DNA from 4 places in the Bradyrhizobium sp. AZCC 2230 genome. Region 4 is predicted to be linked to each of the others. Evidence: predicted binding sites of a transcription regulator. Region 4 holds the regulator's gene; each other region holds the start of a gene.
The links. The regulator PhoB, encoded in region 4, activates phosphate uptake and scavenging genes when phosphate is short. The targets are predictions, from matches to a motif close to TGTCATNNANCTGTCAT.

Region 1 (5,021 bases), 1.2 Mb from region 4:
GATCGATCGCCAGCGCGTCGAGCTTCAGCGTGGCAAACCTCGCCCGCAGCATCTCCAGAATCGGCCCGCGCCGCTCCGCATCCAGCCGTCCCGTCAGCGTCATATGGAAGCGGAATTCTTCCATCACGTAGGGATAACCCCAGCGGTCGAGATACTCGCGCTGGCGCGCGCTGAGCTTTTCGGGTTTTCGCCGCGCGCGCTCTTCCGCTGTCAGGGCCGGACGGAAGGAATCGAAATCGCGGACACAGTCGGCTGCCAGTTGCAGGAGCGCGTCGACCGGCTCAGCCGGAATGACGGCGATGAAGCCGCTGATGGCATCGACCACCGGCTGGATCACCGGCATCGGCCGCGCCTTCGCGGCGAATGTCGCGCAGGCAGCCTTGAGCTCGGCCTCTGTGTTGCCTGATACCAGCGCCATCGGCGCCTTCAGCGTGCCGTGAAAGCCGTATTTGCGGGGATCGGCGGTAATGTCGCGCCAGTCCGGCACGGCATGCAGGGTGCCTTGCGGAAACGAAAGCTCGTCGCTCGTATAGGCATCATAGCCGAGCAACTCGGCGCCGAAGCGGGACAGCACATTGTCGGCGCCGGCGGCGAAATAGATCGCGTAGCGGGGAAAACCTGTCATTGCCGGAGCATAACCAATTTATGCCGCAACGACAGTCTCGCGCGCCGGCGCCGCCGCAGTAGCGAGCAGCCGCGTCGCATCGGTGAGATGCGCGAGCTTGCCGGCGGCGATCACCGCGACAAGCCGCGGCCGCTGCGACGCGCTATCGTCGACCAACAGGATGTCGGCGCGATGTCCGGCGGCGAGCGTGCCGCGATCGGTCAGGCCTGTGGCTTGCGCCGGTGCCGACGAGATCAGCTTCCAGGCTTCCGTCAGCGGTAGCACGCCGTCTGCGGCAAGACGGAAGGCAGCGAGCAGCGGCGCCGGATAGTAATAGTCGGATGCCAGCACCGAGCAGAGCCCCTTCGCGATCATGTCGGAGGCCTTGGTCCAGCCGGTGTGGCTGCCGCCGCGCACGACGTTCGGCGCGCCGTAGACGATGGCGTCGCCATGATCTGCGGCTTCGCGCGCCGTCTCCTCGTTGACCGGAAATTCGGCGAGCGTCACGCCGAGGCTGCGAAAATCCCGGCGCATCGCCGGAGTCGCATCGTCATGCGAGAGCATCCGCACCTCGGCGCCGCGTGCCGCTGCAGCAAGCCGGGTGATCGAAGCCGGAACATCGGCGGCACGCGACACGATACGCGCAACGAGCTTGTCGAAATCCTCGCCCGACAGCCCGGTGCGCTCCACCATGCGGTTGCGCTTGCGCGGATTGGAGATTTCGGCGACGACTCCATCCATGTGGTCGTTGAAGGCGAACAGGTCGACGCGACCCTCGGCCAGCCACCGGCCGATCTCGTCTTCGGCATCGAGATTGTAGGTCTCGTGCCGCAGGTGGAAGCGAGTGTCGGCGGCAAATTGGGGACGCTGCCGTTCGATCGCCTCGAGCAGGCGTTTTGCATTGTCGCCGCTGCGCAGGCCCGGCTCCCACGACCAGGTCGTGGCGTGGAACACCGTGGTGATGCCGTTGCTGATGACCTGGCGATCGGTGTCGGCCAGTGCGACATCGATCGGGAAATCGACGCCGGCGCGCGGCATCATCTGCCGCTCGAAGGCATCGCCATGGAGATCGACGATGCCGGGCAGCACCAGCAGGTTGCGCGCATCGATCGCGAGCCGAGAGCGGCCACGTGACGCATCGATTTGAGCAATGTCCGTTCCGGAGACGCCAAGGGAGGTTTCGGCGAGCTCGGAGCCGATCAGGGTCCGGCCACCTTCGATGAAAATGTCTGTCACGCGACCGCGCTTCGTTTGCTGGAAGAGGAACTTGCCCCTGCTTCGTATGCCGTCAGGAAATCTTCAATTGCGAGCCTGCGGAAATTGGGCAGGGCTTCACGCAATTTGTCGTGATCCCAGTCCCACCATGCCAGCCTGGCCAGCCGTCCGGCAACCGCTTCGGAGAACCGGCGCCGCACGATCCGCGCCGGATTACCGGCGACGATGGTATAGGCCGGCACGTCCTTGGTGACGATGGCACCCGCTGCGATCACCGCGCCGGTGCCGATGTTGCGGCCCGGCAGCACGACCGCGCCATGACCGATCCAGACGTCATGGCCGATATGGACGTGATGCTGACGCCGCCAGTCGAAGAAATTGGTGTCGTCGCTCTCGCCCGGAAAGTAGGCGCTGGAGCGGTAGGTGAAGTGCGCCTGGGTGGCGCGATGCATCGGATGATTGCCCGGATTGATCCGCGTCATGGCCGCGATCGAGCAGAACTTTCCGATGGTGGTGTAGGTGATCTGCGCGTCGTTGACGACGTAGGAGTAATCGCCCATCGCGACCTCATGGAGGATCGTGCGCGCGCCGACCTCGGTATAGGCGCCGAGCCGGGTCTCGTGCAGCTTCGCCGAAGGATCGATGGTCGGTTCGACCGAAAGCACTTTGCCGGCCATGTTGCATCCGAAAGCTTGAGGGTAGGCGCTCGTCTTCGAGCGGCTCGATGACAATGTCATGACGATACAATGACAGGGGATGAGGTGTGTTGCATCGCCGCACTGCACGGCGCGTGTCACACAAGTGTCAAGTGCCGGGATTAGCGGTGGACGCCAGCTACTCTGGAGCCCTGCATGCTGGTGGTTGAAGGTCTGACGTGCCGCTTCGGCGCAAAAGCCGCGGTGGACGACGCTTCGTTTCAAATTGCTCCCGGCGGCTTCGTCGGTGTGATCGGGCGCTCCGGCGCCGGCAAGTCGACCATGCTGCGCATGATCAATCGGCTCGCGACCCCGACGCAGGGCCGTATCCTGTTCGATGGTCTCGACGTCACCGCGCTGCGCGGCAAGGAGCTGCGGCAGTGGCGCGCTCGCTCCGCGATGATCTTCCAGCAATTCAACCTCGTCGGCCGGCTCGATGTGCTGACCAATGTGCTGATGGGCCGCCTTGCCACCATGCCGGCCTGGCGCTCGCTGACGCAGACCTGGCCGGAGCAGGACAAGGCGCTGGCGATGTCGGCGCTCGAACAGTTCGACATCGCCTCGCTGGCCGCGCAGCGCGCCGACCAGCTCTCCGGTGGCCAGCAGCAGCGCGTCGCGATCGCCCGCGCGCTGGTGCAGCAGCCCGACATCATCCTCGCCGACGAGCCGATCGCCTCGCTCGATCCGCGCAACACCAAAATCGTCATGGATGCGCTGCTGCGCATCAACAAGCATTTCGGCATCACCGTGCTCTGCAATCTGCATTCGCTCGACCTGGCGCGCAGCTATTGCGACCGCCTGATCGGCATGTCGGCAGGGCGGGTGGTGTTCGACGGCGCGCCGGCCGCGCTGACGGATCTTGTTGCACGTGAGCTCTACGATCTCGAAGCCAACGATGTCATGGGCGGAACGCCCGCGCCGGCACCCGAAGGCGTCCCGGCGCTCGGAACCGCTGCCGCCGCCTGAGCGGCGGACTGAAGTCAAGTTTTGCGTCAACCGACCCCAACCGATGAAGAGGGTATCATGATCACTCGCAGACTCATTCTTGCCGGCGCCGCCGCGCTGACCTTCGCCGGATCCGCGTCCGCCGAAGACTGGAAGACGAAATATCCCGAAATCACCTTCGCCGTGATCCCGGCCGAGAACGGCTCCGGCGTCACCGAGCGCTACGGGCCCTTCATCAACTATCTGTCGAAGGAACTCGGCATCAAGGTGACGCTGCGCGTCGCCAACGACTACGCGGCCGTCATCGAAGGTCAGCGCGCCGGCAACATCCACATCGGCTATTACGGTCCGGCCTCGTTCGCGCGCGCCCGCCTGACCGGCGTCAAGACCGACGCTTTCGTGATCGACGTCAACGCCGACGGCTCGAAGGGCTATTACTCGGTGTTCTACGTGCTGGCGAAGTCGCCGTACCAGAAGATCGAGGACCTCAGGGGCAAGAATCTCGGGCTTGTTGATCCGAATTCTACTTCCGGCAACAACATGCCCCGTTTCAAGCTGAACGCGTTGGGCATTGATCCGGACGCCTATTTCTCCAAGGTGCTCTTCACCGGCAGCCACGAGAACGCCGTACTGGCACTGGCCCAGGGCACCGTCGACGTTGCCGCCAATTGGTGGAACGCCGACGACGATTCGAACCTGACCCGCATGCTCAACAAGGGCATGGTGAAGTCGTCAGACGGCACCGTGATGAAGAAGGAAGACTTCCGCATCATCGTGAAGTCCGACCTCATCATCAATTCGCCCTACGCCTATCTCAGCGACCTGCCGGATGACATGAAGGCTGCGATCAAGAAGGCCTTCCTGGATGCGGCCCAGAAGGATCCCGAGGCGTTCAAGAAACTCTCCGACGGCAAGAACAAGCCGTGGGAGCCGATCGCCAATGACGATTACAACAAGACCATCGACCTGATTAAGTTCGTCGATGCTTTGCGCAAGAAGGCGTCCTGAACTCGTCAGGACGATGCTACTCGAGCCGGGTCGATGGACCCGGCTCTTTTTCTTGATGGACCGCCGAACACATGACGCTCGCCGCTTCGATTCTCCCCGAACAGCAGCTCGCCGTGCTGAATGCCGCCTACCGCAAGGCGATCGCGCGCAAGCGCCTGCGGCTGATGGCAGGTGCCGGGTTGTTCATCGCCGCGCTGATCGTGGCCTCGATCGGCGCCGAAGTTAATCTGCGCACCTTCTTCACGTATTTCGGCAATTTCGTCAGCTATTTCGATCGCATCCTCACGCTCGACAACGGCCACCGGGTCTGGACCGATTTTGGCGAATGGTTCTGGGGCTGGCATAAATGGCTGAAGCTGCTCGCCGAGACCTTGCTGATCAGTTATGTCGGCACGCTGATTGGAGCGGTGTTCGCCTTCGCGCTCAATTTCTTCGCGGCTGAGAACACCTCGCCCGTGCCCTGGCTACGCTTCGTGGTGCGGCGCTTGCTCGAATTTGCGCGCACTGTCCCAGGTATCGTGTTTGCGCTGATCTTCGTCATCGCCTTCGGGCTC
Region 2 (5,021 bases), 1.1 Mb from region 4:
TTCCGTCGGCATCGTCACCGGTGCCTTCCTGAAGGATCCCGGCGATCCGCGCTGGGAGAACGATGCCGGCATGAAGGCCTGGCGCGAATGGATGAAGACCTATAATTCCGGCGCTGATCCCGCCGACATCTTCAACGTCACCGGCTACACCATGGCGCAGATGATGGAGATGGTGCTGCAGCGCGCCGGCAATGATCTCACGCGTGCCAATTTGATGAAGCAGGCGCAGTCCTTCAAGGATGTCGAGCTGCCGATGCTGCTGCCCGGCATCAAGCTCAACACCTCGGCCGAGCAGGTGACGCCGATCCGCCAATTGCAGATGGCGCGCTTCAACGGAAAATCCTGGGAGCTGTTCGGCGACGTCCTCGGCGAATAGGCTCACCGTGATCGCTTCCTCCAACTGCAGTGAAGACATGACGACACCAACCGGCCCTCTCAGCGGCACCCGCGTTCTCGATCTGACGAGCGTTCTGTTCGGACCCTATGCCGCGCAGATGCTCGGTGATTGGGGCGCTGACGTCATCAAGATCGAGCCGCCGTCGGGCGACACCTGGCGCTACACCGGCGTGTTCCGGAACCGCGGCATGAGCGGCCAGTTCATGGCGGTCAACCGCAACAAGCGCAGCCTCGCGCTCGACCTGAAGCATCCGGACGGCAAGGCGGCGCTGGCCAGGCTGATCCCGACGGTCGACGCGCTCGTCACCAATGTGCGCCCCGCAGCCATGGCGCGGCTCGGCTTCGGTTATGGGGACTGCGCAAGGCTCAATCCGCGGCTCATTTATGCCGCCGCGACCGGTTTTGGCCAGGACGGCCCGTGGGCGGCACGGCCCGCCTTCGACGAGATCATCCAGGCGGCGTCGGGCCTGGCATCATCGATCGGATCGGACGAGGAGCCGCAATTCGTCCCGAGCCTGATCGGCGACAAGATCTGCGCCATGGCGATGGTTGGCGCGGTGTCGGCAGCCTTGTTCCGGCGCGAGCGCACCGGTCAGGGTCAGATGGTGGAAGTGCCGATGCTGGAGACGATCGCGGGCTTCAACAGCATCGAGATGCTCGGCGGCCACGCGTTCGATCCGCCGATCGGCCCGACCGGCTACAAGCGGATGAAGAACCGGCGTCCGGTGAAGACCAGGGATGGCTGGCTGACGATGCTGCCCTATTCGGGCGACAATTGGTGCGCCTTCTTCGAGGCCGTCGGCCGCCCCGAATTGAGTGACGAGCTCGGCGTGCGCGATCCCGTGCTGCGCTCGCAGAACATCGACAAGGTCTACGACCGCATGAGCGAGATCGGGCCGACCCGCACCACGGCGGAGTGGGAGGAGCTGTTGCTGCGGCTGGACGTGCCGCACACCGCCTTTGCCCGGCTCACCGAGATCGGCGACCAGCCGCATCTTGCGGCGGTCGGCTTGTTCGCGGATATCGATCATCCCACGGAAGGGCGGATCCGCCAGGCCCGCCCCGCGACAAAGTTCTCCGAAAGCCCGGCCGGCATCCATCGTATGGCGCCGCGCCTTGGCGAGCATTCGCGCGAGGTGTTGCGCGAAGCAGGCCTGAGCGATGCCGAGATCGAAACGCTCGTTGCGAACAAGGCAGTCGGCGCGCCGTAAACCTGGCGCGCCAACTGACGCGGAGTGTTATCGCTCGCTGCTGGCCGACGCGGTCATGGTCGCCGGTCCAAAGCTCTGCTGCCAGTACATTTCGACCTGCTGGACCAGGGTCTGCGGCAGCGGAACATAGTTGAGCGTTTCGGCCTGCGTCTTGCCGCTCTCCAGCGACCAGCGCACGAAGGCGATGACCGCAGCCGATCGCTCTGGCGACTTCGGCTGCTTCGGCATCACCACGAACGTCGTTGCCGTGATCGGATAGGCATCCTCGCCCGGCGCGTTGGTGAGGACGAGGTGGAAATCCCTGTCCGCCGTCCAGTCCGCGCTCGAAGCCGCCGCCTGGAACGACGCGGCGTCGGGGACGACGAAATTGCCGGCGCTGTTCTGCACCGCGCCGAACGAGATCTTGTCGAGCCGTTGCAGCGCGTAGGCATATTCGAGGTAGCCGATCGAGCCGGGCACCAGGCCGACAAGCGAGGCGACACCGTCATTGCCTCGTCCGCCGAGGCCGACCGGCCATTCGATGGCAGTGCCTTCACCGACGGATGTCTTCCATTGCGGGCTGACCTTGGAGAGATAGTTCGACCAGTTGAACGTCGTGCCGGAGCCGTCGATGCGATGCACGACGGTGATCGGCGCGTTCGGCAACCTCACGTCAGGGTTGATGGCGCGAATGGCCGGATCGTTCCAGCTCTTGATCCTGCCGAGATAGATGCCCGCGAGCACCTCGCCCGAAAAATGCATCTGGCCGGGCTTGACGCCGTCGATGTTGACGACCGGAACGACGCCGCCGATCACGATCGGAAACTGGATCATGCCGAGCTTCTCGAGTTCGATGGGATCGAGCGGCATGTCGGTGGCGCCGAAATCGACGGTAGCCTTCTTGATCAAGCCAATGCCGATGCTCGATCCCACCGCCTGATAGGTCACGGTGTTGCCGGTCTTCGCCTTGTAGGCGTCGATCCATTTCGCCATCACGGGCGAAACGAAGGTTGAACCTGCGCCCGTGGTGTCGGCAGCGAAGCTCTGCGTTGCGACGACGAGGGCGGTGAGGACGATCGGGAGCCTGAGATGTTTCATCATGGGCGCGAAGCTAGCAGCGCGCCCGGCGAGCCTCTGTGGTTTATGTCACAAAAATGTAATGGAAATGAAAAGCATCTGGTTCGGCTGCAACGTGATGTGGAGCCCAGAGCAACTGAAAAAACGCCGGGCTCACGATCCGAGATTGCGGGCAACGCTGATCAGGACGGCCGCAAGCACGGCCAGCGACATCGAGACCGCGAGGCTTTTAACCAGACTCCTGGTCGGGCTTTTGGAAAAGACGACGAAGCCGGTGGCGAGGAGCGCCAGCCCGGCCACGGTCGCCGCAATCTGCGAGAGATTTGAGGACACCTGTTCATCCTTCGATACGGTGTTTGGCGAATTTATCGCCAACGTTCCTGCGGCTTGACGCAATTCTCTGTGATTCCGGTCACATCCCGTCCCGCCGCCTCCGAGGGCTGACATTCTGCCGCAGCGCGCCGGCCAGCTCCAGGCCAGCCCCGGCGGCGGACCGCCCTTCCGCCCGCGCGGGCCGTCGTATATGAGAGTTTCGTCGCCGGAACGGACCGAATATCGCCGGAAACGGAACAGATGGTGGCTGCGATTTCTTAATCCAAAGATCGCAATCTGATCGATGATCGACGCAAGTGCGGACAGGCAACCGGGGAATGGCATGAAAGACCTGATGACGACGGCGCAATCTAATGGAGTGATGCGGCGTTGGGGGGCTTCCGGAATTGTGATGTTCGCGGCGGCGGTCGCGCTGGCCGCCCCGAGCGCAGCCCTTGCCGCCAAGCAGCCGCGCCAGACCGCCGAGGCGGTAGCGCAGCGCGAGGCCGGCGAGCCGATCATGGCGATCGTGTCGATCAAGAGCCAGCAGGTCACGTTCTACGATTCCGAGGGCTGGATCCTCCGTGCGCCGGTCTCGACCGGCACGACCGGGCGCGAGACGCCCGCCGGCGTCTTCGCCGTCATCGAAAAGGACAAGGACCACCACTCCTCGATGTATGACGATGCCTGGATGCCGAACATGCAGCGCATCACCTGGAACGGCATCGCGCTGCATGGCGGGCCGCTGCCCGGCTATGCCGCCTCGCATGGCTGCGTGCGCATGCCCTTTCCCTTCGCCGAGGGCCTGTTCGACAAGACCAATATCGGCATGCGGGTGATCATCTCGCCGAACGACGCCGCTCCGGTCGATTTCTCGCATCCCTCGCTGTTCGTGCCGAGCAAGGAGGCCATCGCGGCGGCGCCCGCGCGTGCCGACAAGCTCTCGGCCGAGGCGGAGGTGGCGGTGAGCGCGGCTGATGAAGCCAAGAAGGCCGCGGCAGCGGCCGCGAAGGACGCGCAATCGCTTCCGGCGTCGCTGCGCAAGCTCGAGCAGCAGAAGGTCCGCGCCGACGCCGAGAATGCCTATGCCGACAAGCTGGTTGCCAACGCCAAGACCGACCAGGCCAAGGCAAAGGCCGACGAGCTGAAGCAGAAGGCTGCCACCAAGGCTGCTGATGCGGCAACTCAGCTGGACGCCGCCAAGGCCGCGGCGCAGCCGAAGCGCGACGCCGTGGCCGCGACAAAGGACGCCGCCAAGGCGGCCGCGACCAGGAAGGCCGAAGCCGTGAAGGCTGCGACCGACGCAAAGCTCGCGTCCGAGCCGGTCTCGGTCTACGTCAGCCGCTCGACGCAGAAGCTCTATGTCCGGCGCAATACCCACAAGCCGGCGCCCGACGGCGGCGGTGAGGTGTTCGACACCAGCATCGAAGTTCCCGTTACCATCCGCAATCCCGACCAGCCGCTTGGCACCCACATCTTCACGGCGATGGCGAAGAACGACACGGGCCTGCGCTGGAGCGTCGTCACCATCGACGAGGGCGACAACGCCAAGGACGCGCTCGACCGCGTCACCATCCCGCAGGAGGTGTGGGATCGCATCGGGCCGACGGCATTGCCGCGCTCGTCGATCATCATCTCGGACGAGCCGCTGAGCGCCGAGACCAACTACCGCACCGAATTCGTTGCGGTCCTGAGCAACCATCCGCAAGGCGGCTTCATCACCCGCAAGCCGACCGCGCCGCCGGTGGAAATGGCCAGCGACGATGGCTGGGGCAATGGCGGCGGTTTTGGTGGCAATGGCTTCTTCTTCTTTGGACAGCGCGATCCCGCTCCGCAGCCGGTCAATCCGCGCCGCCGCGGCGGCCAGTACCAGTACTATCAATCGACGCAGCCGGTGCAGCGGAGCTTTTGGTAAGCGCGGGGCCGGAGCGTAGCGGCTCCTGCCGCTACGGCCGGGCCGTGATCACCAGGGCCTGAATCTTCGCTTCCACCGGCCCGGAGCCGTGCCGTTTCCGGATGGCTTGGGCAACGGCATCGGTTGCGGCC
Region 3 (5,021 bases), 1.7 Mb from region 4:
TGCGGGTGTCGGAGGTGACGCCAAGCGCTGTGAGCGTGTCGGCGGCGTGCCGCATCGTCTCCCAGTCCGACTGGCTTCCCATGATGATGGCGATCGGCGCGGTCATGACGTCAATTCTGCTCGGAAAACAGAAAGATAGGCCAGATTAACGGTTCCGGCCGGCGGCTCGCAAGGCGGTGGCAAGGAGAAGGGAATGCACTATCCTGTCTTGGTGAATCCCCGCAAGCCTTCATTGAGCAGGATGCCCATGAAGAAACCAAAAAGGGCGACCGCTGCGAAGGCCAAAAAAGGCCGAAAAACCAGCGGGAGCCGAACGAAAACTGCACCCAAGCGGCCCGCAGCTGCGGCGGCGCGCCCCGCGCCCGCAGCCCGCGCCGCCAAGGAAACCAGCAAGGAAACCAGCAAGAAAACCAAGGATACCAGCAAGGCGGCCATCCGCGGCCTGCGGACCAAGCTCACGCAAGCGCTGCGGCGCGTCGCCGAGCTTGAGGCGGCGGCCGACACCGATTTCCTGCTGGATATCCCCAACCGGCGCGGCTTCGAGCGCGAGCTCCAGCGCGCCGTCGCCTACATGAAGCGCTACCGCGCCAGCGGCGCGCTGATCGTGCTCGACGTCGACCGGTTGAAGCCGATCAACGATTCTTTCGGTCATGGCGCCGGCGACCAAGTGCTGAAGGCGATCGCCGCGACGCTGACACGGCAGATCCGCGCCTCCGACGTGGTCGGCCGTCTCGGTGGTGACGAGTTTGCCCTGCTGTTGTGGAATCTCAGCGAGACCGACGCCAAGGCGAAGGCTGTGATCTTCGAGCAGGCGATCGACGATTTGTCGTTCACCTTTCGCGGCCAGCACGTGACGGCGGGCGCCTCCGCCGGTGTCGCGTTGCTCGGTGCGCAGTCCGATGCCGTCCGCGCGCTGGAGGAGGCTGACGCCGCCATGTATGTGCGCAAGGCCCATCGGCGGCACGAGCCGCGGATCAGGCTTGTGAGCAGCTAGAGCATGATCCGGAAAAGTGTGCAGCGGTTTTCCGAAAAGATCATGCTCAAACAATAACGCTTTACAGCGTTGCAAGGTCTTCCGGCACGTTGCCGAATTTGCGCAGCAGCGTGGCATCACCGAATTCGCCGGTCATGGGATCGCCGCTGCGGCTGAACGCGACCGCGCCGATATGGCCGGCACCGCGCGACAAGGCCTCGGCGCGTCGCAGCGCAGCCGTCGAGCTCTGGCACTCTTCGGCGGCGCCCGCGACAGGCGATCCGTCGGCATCGATCAGAAAAGGCATTGCAACGTAGTAGGTGACGTCCGACATGGCGTTGCTCCGGTGATGAACTCAAGCGGCGCCGCTCTTGCCCCGCGTCCAGCTGCGCGAGGTCTCGGGAATGCAGCCGGCCGCAATCGCGGCCTGCAGCTCTTCCAGTTCGGCTTCCAGATATTCGTTGGCCATGATCAGCGCCTTGATGGTGCTGCGCAGATTGCCGTCACACATCGCGATCGCTTGATCGCACGCTTGCTCATAATAGCTGTTGTCGAGAAGGGCCGGGGCTGACATCTGCGGTGTCCTTGCGGGTTGTCCTTGGGCGTTTCCTTGGACGTTTCCTTGGGCGTCGGGGGCGAGATTTATGTTCCTCTTTTGTTCTTTTTGAGTCAAGCGGATTCATGCGCGGCAATCCGCGACTGCTCGCGGATCAGGCGATGATGTCGGGCGTGATCTGGTCTTCGATGAAGGCGATACGGTCGCGCAACAACAGCTTGCGTTTCTTCAACCGCTGTAACCGCAATAGGTCGGGGGCGGGCGATTGATGCAGTGCATCGATCGCCGCATCGAGATCTCGGTGTTCCTGCTGCAACCGGGTGAGCTCGGTTTCGAGCTCACGCTCGTCTTCATTGGTCATGTCTGCGGTGGCCGAAAACCGATAGGCTGAAATTAAGGCTGTGGATGCCCTGTGGAAATTATCGTCCTTGCGCGGCGTGATCGCAAGCGATCTGCGGCCTTCGCCTACCGCTCCCTCGCAAGATATTTCAACGATTCGCTGCGGCGTTGCGCAAGCGCATTGATATCATGGATTTTTCACCAATTGGTTCCTTACTCACGGTTCATTACATATGAATTTTCAAAAATGACGGTGCGACGACGGATACCCATCGACAGATCGAATCGGTGATGTACACTTCCCCGTCCGGATCGAATCCAAGGTTCACCCCTACCGAGGAGGTTTCGAATGACAATTCAGGCACATCTGGTTGAATTGGAACGGAAGCACAAAACTCTCGAAAACGAATTGCACGATGCTCTCGTGCACCTTTCAACAGACGACCTGCAAATTGTTGAGTTGAAGCGCCGGAAGTTGATGGTCAAGGACCAGATCGAGCGTCTGAAGCACACCGGCGACACGCTTCACTAGTAAACCCCGTAACAGCGTAAAGTTTGATCGTATCCTTTCAGGCAGGGGTGAGAGCCTTTGCGCTCATCCCTGCTGTAGGTACGCAACTCGCGCAACCGTCATTGCGCAGTGGTTAGATCTCTGCGAGCTCCGCGACGTGGTCTGCGATCGCGAGCGACGATGTCAGTCCCGGCGATTCGATGCCGAACAGATTGACCAGACCCGCGACGCCATGGTCGCGCGGACCCTGCATCAGGAAATCCTGCGTCGCTACGGCCGGCGGCACGATCTTCGGGCGGATGCCCGAATAGCTCGGCATCAACGCGCCATCGGGAAGCGTCGGCCAGTATTTGCGGATCGCAGGATAGAAGCGTTCGGCGCGTGACGGATCGACCTCATAGTCGATCGTCTCGATCCATTCGACGTCGGGGCCGAAGCGCGCCTGTCCTGCCATGTCCAGCGTGAGATGCACGCCGAGTCCGCCGGGCTCGGGCACCGGATAGATCAGGTGCGAGAATGGTGCGCGCGCGTTGCAGCTGAAATAGTTTCCCTTGGCGAGATAGGCCGGCGGAATCCGGTCGATCGGCATGCCCTCGATGTGGCGTGCCACGGTCGTCGCCGAAAGCCCGGCGGCGTTGACGAGCAGGCCGCATTGCAGCGTCATCGGCGCTTCGCCGCCGGCTTCGATCTCGATCATTCCGGCGTCCGCCTTGGCGCGGATCAGCGGTGTGTGAAACGCAAAGGCCGCGCCGGCTGCCTCGGCCTCGCCGCGCAGCGAGAGCATGTAGGCATGGCTGTCGATGATGCCGGTCGACGGCGACAGCAGCGCGGCGTCGCAGGCCAGCGCCGGCTCCAGCGCGCGCGCGGCTTCGCCCGAGAGCAACTGCATGTCGAGCACGCCGTTGGCCTCAGCATGCGCCTTGATCGATTGCAGCTTCTCGGTCTCCTTTGCATTGGTCGCGACGATCAGCTTGCCGCAATTCTTGTGCGGGATGCCGCGCTCGCCGCAATAGCGGTAGAGCGCATGCTTGCCGCTGACGCACATGCGCGCCATCCAGCTTCCGGCGCGGTAGTAGATCCCGGCATGGATCACCTCGCTGTTGCGTGACGAGGTGATGGTGCCGATGGCCTCGGCTTCCTCGAGCACGATCACTTCGCGCCCGGCCTGGGCCAGCTTCCGGGCCACCGCGAGCCCGACCACGCCGGCTCCGATGACGACGCAGTCGACCCTATCCATGGTTGCGCAGAAGTCCCGTTGAAATTGCCGAGAGGGCCGGTTTGCCTGGGAAACGCGCCGCGCGGCCGTTGTCCATTAAGGAAGCATTTATCATGTCAGGGCAATTGCCGTATTTCGCGTCAGATTTTTCTGTTGGGCGTACAGGCGTTTACCCGATCCAAACCCGTGAAGCCAGACAATCCGGAGTTGAAATCGCGGGTGGCTGATGGCTGAGAAGAACTGGCAGGAAGGCAGCATGCTTCCGATTGCTGTGCAGGCCGTCGTGTGCCTGGCCAGCGCGGTCGCGCCTTCGCGTGCCTATGCCGACAGCCTCAATCCGCCGAGCGATCTCGGCAATCTCGACCCCAATTTGATCTGGGAAGCGCTGATTGGGGGCGTTGTCGTCTGCGCCTTCCTCGCGGCCGTCGCGCTGTGGATCCATTCCGCGCTGCGCCGGAGCAAGCGTTCGCAGTTGCGGCGCAACGCCTTCGTCTCCTCCGCCATGAACAATCTCAACCAGGGCGTGGTGATGACGGATGCGCAGCGGCGCATCATCTTCTGCAACGACCGCTATATCGAGATCTACGGCCTGACGCGCTCGGACCTGTGGACCGGCATGACCGGCTACGACATCCTCGAGTTGCGGCGCCAGCGCGGCGTCCTCGCCGTCTCCGATGACGACTTCTACGAGAAGGCGGCAAGCTCCAACGGCCTGATCACCGAACTGCCGGATGGCCGCGCTATCCTGGTTAAATATTTCGTTCTGCCGAACGGCGGCTCGGTGGCGACCCATCTCGACGTCAGCGAGCAGCGCAAGCTGTCGCGGCAGCTCGCCTCGACCAAGCAATTCCTGGAAACGGTGCTGGACAACGTGCCGGCCTGCGTGGCCGCGAAGAACATCGAGGACGGCCGCTACATCTTCGCCAACCGTGCCTATGAGCGGTTCTGGGGCTTTTCGCGCGATCAGGTCGTCGGCAAGAATGCGCGCGAGCTGTTCGACCCGAAATCGGCGGCGAGCATCGAGGCGACCGACCGGGCCGCGCTGCTGGCGCCTGAAGGACAGTATCGCAACGAATTCGAGGTTGAGGTCCAGCGCGACCAGGCCCGGCGCATGGTGGCCTCGATCCGCATCGTGGTCCGCAACGAGAGCAACAAGCCGGAATTCCTGCTGGTGGTGTTCGAGGACATCACCGATCGGCAATCGCTGTCGGTGGAGCTGGAGAACACCAAGAAGTTCCTCGAGCTCGTGGTCGACAATATTCCGGTGGCGCTGATCGTGGAGCAGGTCAAGGATGGCCGCTACCTGCTCGCCAACCGCAGCGCCGAGACGATCCTCAACCGCAGGCGCGAGGAAGCGACCGGCCTGACCGCCTCCGACATCTTCAACGCCAAGGAAGCCAAGCTGATCATCGCGCGCGACGAGGCC
Region 4 (5,021 bases):
CCTGCTGCGCATCTTCAACCGGATGTACGACCTCTATCCGGGTCAGCGCGTCACCGGCCAGCTGATCCTCGACCAGACCAACATCCTCGACCCCAAGCTCGATCTCAACCTGCTGCGCGCCCGCGTCGGCATGGTGTTCCAGAAGCCGACGCCGTTCCCGATGACGATCTACGAGAACATCGCGTTTGGTATCCGTCTGTACGAGAAGATCTCGAAGTCGGAGATGGACGACCGCGTCGAGAAGGCGCTGCGCGGCGGCGCGCTGTGGAATGAGGTCAAGGACAAGCTCAACGCCTCCGGTCTGTCGCTCTCCGGCGGCCAGCAGCAGCGCCTCTGCATCGCCCGCACCGTCGCCGTGCGGCCCGAGGTGATCCTGTTCGACGAGCCCTGCTCGGCGCTCGATCCGATCTCGACCGCCAAGGTCGAGGAGCTGATCCAGGAACTGTCCGAGAACTATACGATCGCGATCGTGACCCACAACATGCAGCAGGCGGCCCGCGTCTCCGACAAGACCGCCTTCATGTATCTCGGCGAGCTGATCGAGTTCGACGACACCAGCAAGATCTTCACGTCGCCGACCGACCGGCGCACGCAGGATTACATCACCGGCCGGTTCGGCTGAGGAGACGGAATATGGGTTCTGAACATACCGCAAAGGCCTTCGACACCGACCTCCAGGAGCTCACGCGCCTGGTCGCCGAGATGGGCGGCATCGCCGAGCGCATGATCGTCGATTCCGTCGACGCGCTGATCCGCCGCGACGTCGCGCTCGGCCAGCGCGTCGTCACCACCGACGCCGAGCTCGACACGCTGCAGAAGAAGATCGAGGAGCGCGCCGTGCTCACGATCGCGCGCCGCCAGCCGATGGCGGTGGATCTGCGCGAGATCGTCGGCGCCATGCGCGTCGCCACCGATCTCGAGCGGATCGGCGACCTCGCAAAGAACATGGGCAAGCGCGTCGCGGCGCTGGAGACGGATTTCCATCCGCTCAAGCTGTTCCGCGGCCTCGAGCACATGACCGACCTCGTGCAGCAGCAGGTCAAATCGGTGCTGGATGCCTATGCCGCGCACGACCTGCCGGCGGCGATGGCGGTGTGGAAGGGCGACGAGGAAGTCGACGCCATCTGCACCTCGCTGTTCCGCGAGCTCCTCACCTACATGATGGAGGATCCGCGCAACATCTCGTTCTGCATCCACCTGATGTTCTGCGCCAAGAACATCGAGCGGATCGGCGACCACGCCACCAACATTGCCGAGACCGTGTTCTACATGATCGAAGGCCAGGCCATCACCGACAAGCGACCGAAGGGCGACATGACGACCTTCGCCACGACGGTCCCCAATACTTGAATCCTTAAGGAGCGACGACCCCATGGGCGCACGCATTATGGTGGTTGAGGACGAGGAAGCTCTTACCGAGCTCCTCCGCTACAACCTCGAAGGCGACGGCTATGACGTCGAGACGGTGATGCGCGGCGACGACGCCGACACCCGTCTCAAGGAGCACATCCCCGATCTGATCGTGCTCGACTGGATGTTGCCGGGACTATCCGGCATCGAGCTGTGCCGCAGGCTGCGTGCGCGGTCCGACACCAAGCAGCTGCCGATCATCATGCTCACCGCGCGCGGCGAGGAGAGTGAGCGGGTGCGGGGCCTGGCGACCGGCGCCGACGATTACATCGTCAAGCCGTTCTCGGTGCCCGAGCTGCTGGCGCGTGTGAAGGGCCTGCTCCGGCGCGCGAGCCCCGAGCGGCTCGCCACGGTGCTCGCTTTCGGCGATATCGAGCTCGACCGCGAAAAGCGTCGCGTGGCGCGCTCCGGCCGGCCGATCGATCTCGGTCCGACCGAATATCGCCTGCTTGAGTTCTTCCTGGAGCATCCCGGCCGCGTGTTCTCGCGCGAGCAGCTGCTCGACAGCGTCTGGGGTCGCGACATCTACATCGACGAGCGTACCGTCGACGTGCATATCGGCCGCCTGCGCAAGCTGCTCAATCTCGGCCGCGAGCAGGACCCGATCCGCACCGTGCGCGGTGCGGGCTATGCGCTCGATGATCGGTTCGCGAAGGCCGAGCAGGCCTGAGCGGACGGACCTCAAACAAAAAGCGCGCCGAAGGCGCGCTGATCTTCTGCCGATCGTCCCGGCCCCATGCGCAATTGCGCACCAGGCCCGGACGTTGTCGTTTGGAGCTGAGCCTACCGCGGCGGCTTCGCCGGAGCGCGCCGACGATCCGCTGCCGGCTGATACGCCACCCGCGAGTGCTGGGCGCAATAGGGCAGGCCGGAGAGCGCCTTGCCGCCGCAGAAGAAGAAATCCGGGCTCGAGGGATCGCCGACCGGCCAGTGGCAGGTGGCCTCGTTCAATTCGAGCAGCGACAGCCGCTGGCTCATCGGTACCACGTTGTCGTAGGTGACCGGTTCAGCCTCCACCTCGACCTCGAAGGCCTGCGCCAGCGCGGTGTTGCCGCGCGCGATGGGCCTGCTCACCCGCATCATGTGCTGCGCCGGACGCGCCTTGCGCGGCCGCGGAGCTGCCGAAGACGGGCTCTTGGCGCGGCCCGACAGGCCGAGCCTGTGCACCTTGCCGATCACGGCGTTGCGGGTGACATTCCCAAGCTCAGCGGCGATCTGGCTGGCCGAAAGTCCGGCCTCCCAGAGCTTTTTCAACTGCTCGACGCGATCGTCGGACCAGGTCAAAACCGTCATTGTAACCTTTCCTTCGCCGCGCGCCTGCCATCCTGGGGCGGCACGACGAATGCCTAAGCCTCGAAAAACCCGTGCCGCCAGAATCCCTTAAGGCTCGCCGGGCGCAATGAGACGCCCGAACGTTTACGCCGGTACATGAGGACTTTTGGGATCAGAACCGCTGCACGAGATGTCGTATCTGACAAGCCAAACGCTACAATATGGCGTGACTCACGCGCAAGAGTCCGCCGACTCGCTTCCACATGTTCCGTGGCCAAAACCCCGCAAATTTGGCACCGCAAGACTACGGAATCAGCGTTTCGCGGGGCTTTCCGGGCGGCATTGACACCAATGGTGCCAGGCATAAGATAGTGGTGCGTGCCGCCCTTAAAAGGCGGCACGTTTCGTTTTCCGGACCAATGATGCGCTGCGCAACGCACGTTCAGGCCGTCCGAAACATCCAAAGAGACCATCATGACCAATAGCGCCGCGCCGCATTTGCTCCCCGTTTTCGCTAGGGCCGACATCGGTTTCGAGCGCGGCGAAGGCTGCTGGCTGATCGCGACCAATGGCGATCGCTATCTCGATTTCACCTCGGGCGTGGCGGTGAATGCGCTCGGCCATGCCCATCCCGCGCTGGTCAAGGCGCTGCAGGAGCAGGCGACCAAGCTCTGGCACATGTCGAACCTGTTTCAGAGCCCGGACGGCGAGAAGCTCGCGAACCGGCTCTGCAACGAGAGTTTTGCGGACTTCGTGTTCTTCTGCAATTCCGGCGCGGAAGCGCTGGAGGGTGTGATCAAGCTGGTCCGCCATTATCACTTCTCCAAGGGACATCCGGAGCGCTACCGCATCATCACCTTCGAAGGCGCTTTCCACGGCCGCACGCTGGCGACGCTGGCTGCGACCGGCTCTGCAAAATATCTCGAAGGTTTCGGTCCGCCGATGGACGGTTTCGACCAGATCCCGCATGGCGACATCGAGGCCGTGAAGAAGGCGATCGGTCCGCAGACCGCCGGCATCCTGATTGAACCGATCCAGGGCGAGGGCGGCGTGCGTTCGGCGACGCCTTCCTTCCTGAGGGCGTTGCGTCAGCTCTGCGATGAGAAGGGCCTGCTGCTCGCCTTCGACGAGGTGCAGACCGGCATGGGCCGCACCGGCGATCTCTTCGCGCATCGGCGCACCGGCGTCACGCCTGACGTGATGTCGCTCGCGAAGGCGCTCGGCGGCGGCTTCCCGATCGGCGCGGTGCTGGCGACCGCGGACGCGGCCTCCGGCATGGGGCCCGGCTCGCACGGCTCGACCTTCGGCGGCAACCCGCTGGCGATCTCGGCTGCGAACGCCGTGCTCGACGTCATGCTCAAGCCCCGCTTCTTCGACCACGTGCAGAAGATGTCGCTGCTGCTCAAGCAGAAGCTCGCTTCCGTGATCGACCGTCACCCCGATGTCGTCAGTGAAGTCCGCGGCGAGGGGCTGCTGATCGGCATCAAGGCCGTGGTGCCCTCCGGCGATCTGGTCGCAGCGCTTCGCAACGAAAAGCTGCTCACCGTTGGTGCCGGCGACAATGTCGTACGCTTCCTGCCGCCCTTGATCGTCACCGAAGCCGAGATCGAGGACAGCATCGGCCGGCTCGAACGTGCCTGCACTGCGCTGTCCGGCAACAAGCGGGCGGCAAGCTGATGAGCAAGACGCCCAAGCACTTCCTGGATATCAACGAGCTGCCGCTGTCGGAGCTCAAGAGCATGCTCGCGGCCTCCTCCGCCATGAAGGCGAAGCAGAAGGCGCATCAGCCGGTCAAGCCGCTCGAAGGCAAGACGCTGGCGATGATCTTTGAGCGCCCGTCGACACGGACGCGCGTGTCGTTCGATGTCGCCATGCGCCAGCTCGGCGGCGAGCCCATCATGCTCACCGGTGCCGAGATGCAGCTCGGCCGCGGCGAGACCATCGCCGACACCGCGCGCGTGCTGTCGCGCTATGTCGACGCCATTATGATCCGCATCCTCAACCACGAGGCGCTGCTGGAGCTCGCGGCGAACGCGACCGTGCCTGTGATCAACGGCCTGACGCGGCGCTCGCACCCGTGCCAGGTGATGGCGGACCTCATGACCTTTGAGGAACATCGCGGCCCGATCGAGGGCAAGACGGTGGCCTGGACCGGCGACGACAACAACGTGCTGGCGTCCTGGGCGCACGCGGCCGAGCGCTTCAAATTTCAGCTCAACGTCGCAACGCCACCGGAGCTTGCTCCGAAGAAGGTGATGCGCGATTTCATCAAGGCCACCGGTGCGCCGATCGTGCTCGGCACCGATCCTGAGGCTGCCGTGCACGGCGCCGATTGCGTC

Region 1: a site for PhoB is predicted at 2,544-2,560, ahead of phnC (phosphonate ABC transporter ATP-binding protein). Genes of this name have one in related genera too.
Region 2: a site for PhoB is predicted at 2,731-2,747, ahead of pstS (phosphate ABC transporter substrate-binding protein PstS). Genes of this name have one in related genera too.
Region 3: a site for PhoB is predicted at 2,116-2,132, ahead of V1280_RS24255 (YdcH family protein). Genes of this name have one in related genera too.

What each region holds. Positions count from the first base shown of each region.
Region 1 covers NZ_JAZHRS010000001.1:5,579,913-5,584,933, reverse strand. Annotated here, with positions in the region: gene V1280_RS26770 (DUF1045 domain-containing protein) at 1-625, opposite strand, end outside; gene V1280_RS26765 (alpha-D-ribose 1-methylphosphonate 5-triphosphate diphosphatase) at 644-1,840, opposite strand; gene V1280_RS26760 (chloramphenicol acetyltransferase) at 1,837-2,496, opposite strand; gene phnC (phosphonate ABC transporter ATP-binding protein) at 2,671-3,480, shown strand; gene phnD (phosphonate ABC transporter substrate-binding protein) at 3,538-4,467, shown strand; gene phnE (phosphonate ABC transporter, permease protein PhnE) at 4,539-5,021, shown strand, end outside.
Region 2 covers NZ_JAZHRS010000001.1:7,876,526-7,881,546, forward strand. Annotated here, with positions in the region: gene V1280_RS37555 (ABC transporter substrate-binding protein) at 1-376, shown strand, start outside; gene V1280_RS37560 (CaiB/BaiF CoA transferase family protein) at 414-1,607, shown strand; gene pstS (phosphate ABC transporter substrate-binding protein PstS) at 1,635-2,687, opposite strand; gene V1280_RS37570 (hypothetical protein) at 2,817-2,996, opposite strand; gene V1280_RS37575 (L,D-transpeptidase) at 3,319-4,890, shown strand; gene V1280_RS37580 (class I SAM-dependent methyltransferase) at 4,922-5,021, opposite strand, start outside.
Region 3 covers NZ_JAZHRS010000001.1:5,054,345-5,059,365, reverse strand. Annotated here, with positions in the region: gene purE (5-(carboxyamino)imidazole ribonucleotide mutase) at 1-106, opposite strand, end outside; gene V1280_RS24275 (GGDEF domain-containing protein) at 248-994, shown strand; gene V1280_RS24270 (hypothetical protein) at 1,056-1,307, opposite strand; gene V1280_RS24265 (hypothetical protein) at 1,329-1,547, opposite strand; gene V1280_RS24260 (YdcH family protein) at 1,684-1,890, opposite strand; gene V1280_RS24255 (YdcH family protein) at 2,218-2,400, shown strand; gene V1280_RS24250 (NAD(P)/FAD-dependent oxidoreductase) at 2,513-3,616, opposite strand; gene V1280_RS24245 (sensor domain-containing protein) at 3,822-5,021, shown strand, end outside.
Region 4 covers NZ_JAZHRS010000001.1:6,790,735-6,795,755, forward strand. Annotated here, with positions in the region: gene pstB (phosphate ABC transporter ATP-binding protein PstB) at 1-622, shown strand, start outside; gene phoU (phosphate signaling complex protein PhoU) at 634-1,350, shown strand; gene phoB (phosphate regulon transcriptional regulator PhoB) at 1,373-2,080, shown strand; gene V1280_RS32420 (GcrA family cell cycle regulator) at 2,194-2,703, opposite strand; gene V1280_RS32425 (aspartate aminotransferase family protein) at 3,157-4,359, shown strand; gene argF (ornithine carbamoyltransferase) at 4,359-5,021, shown strand, end outside.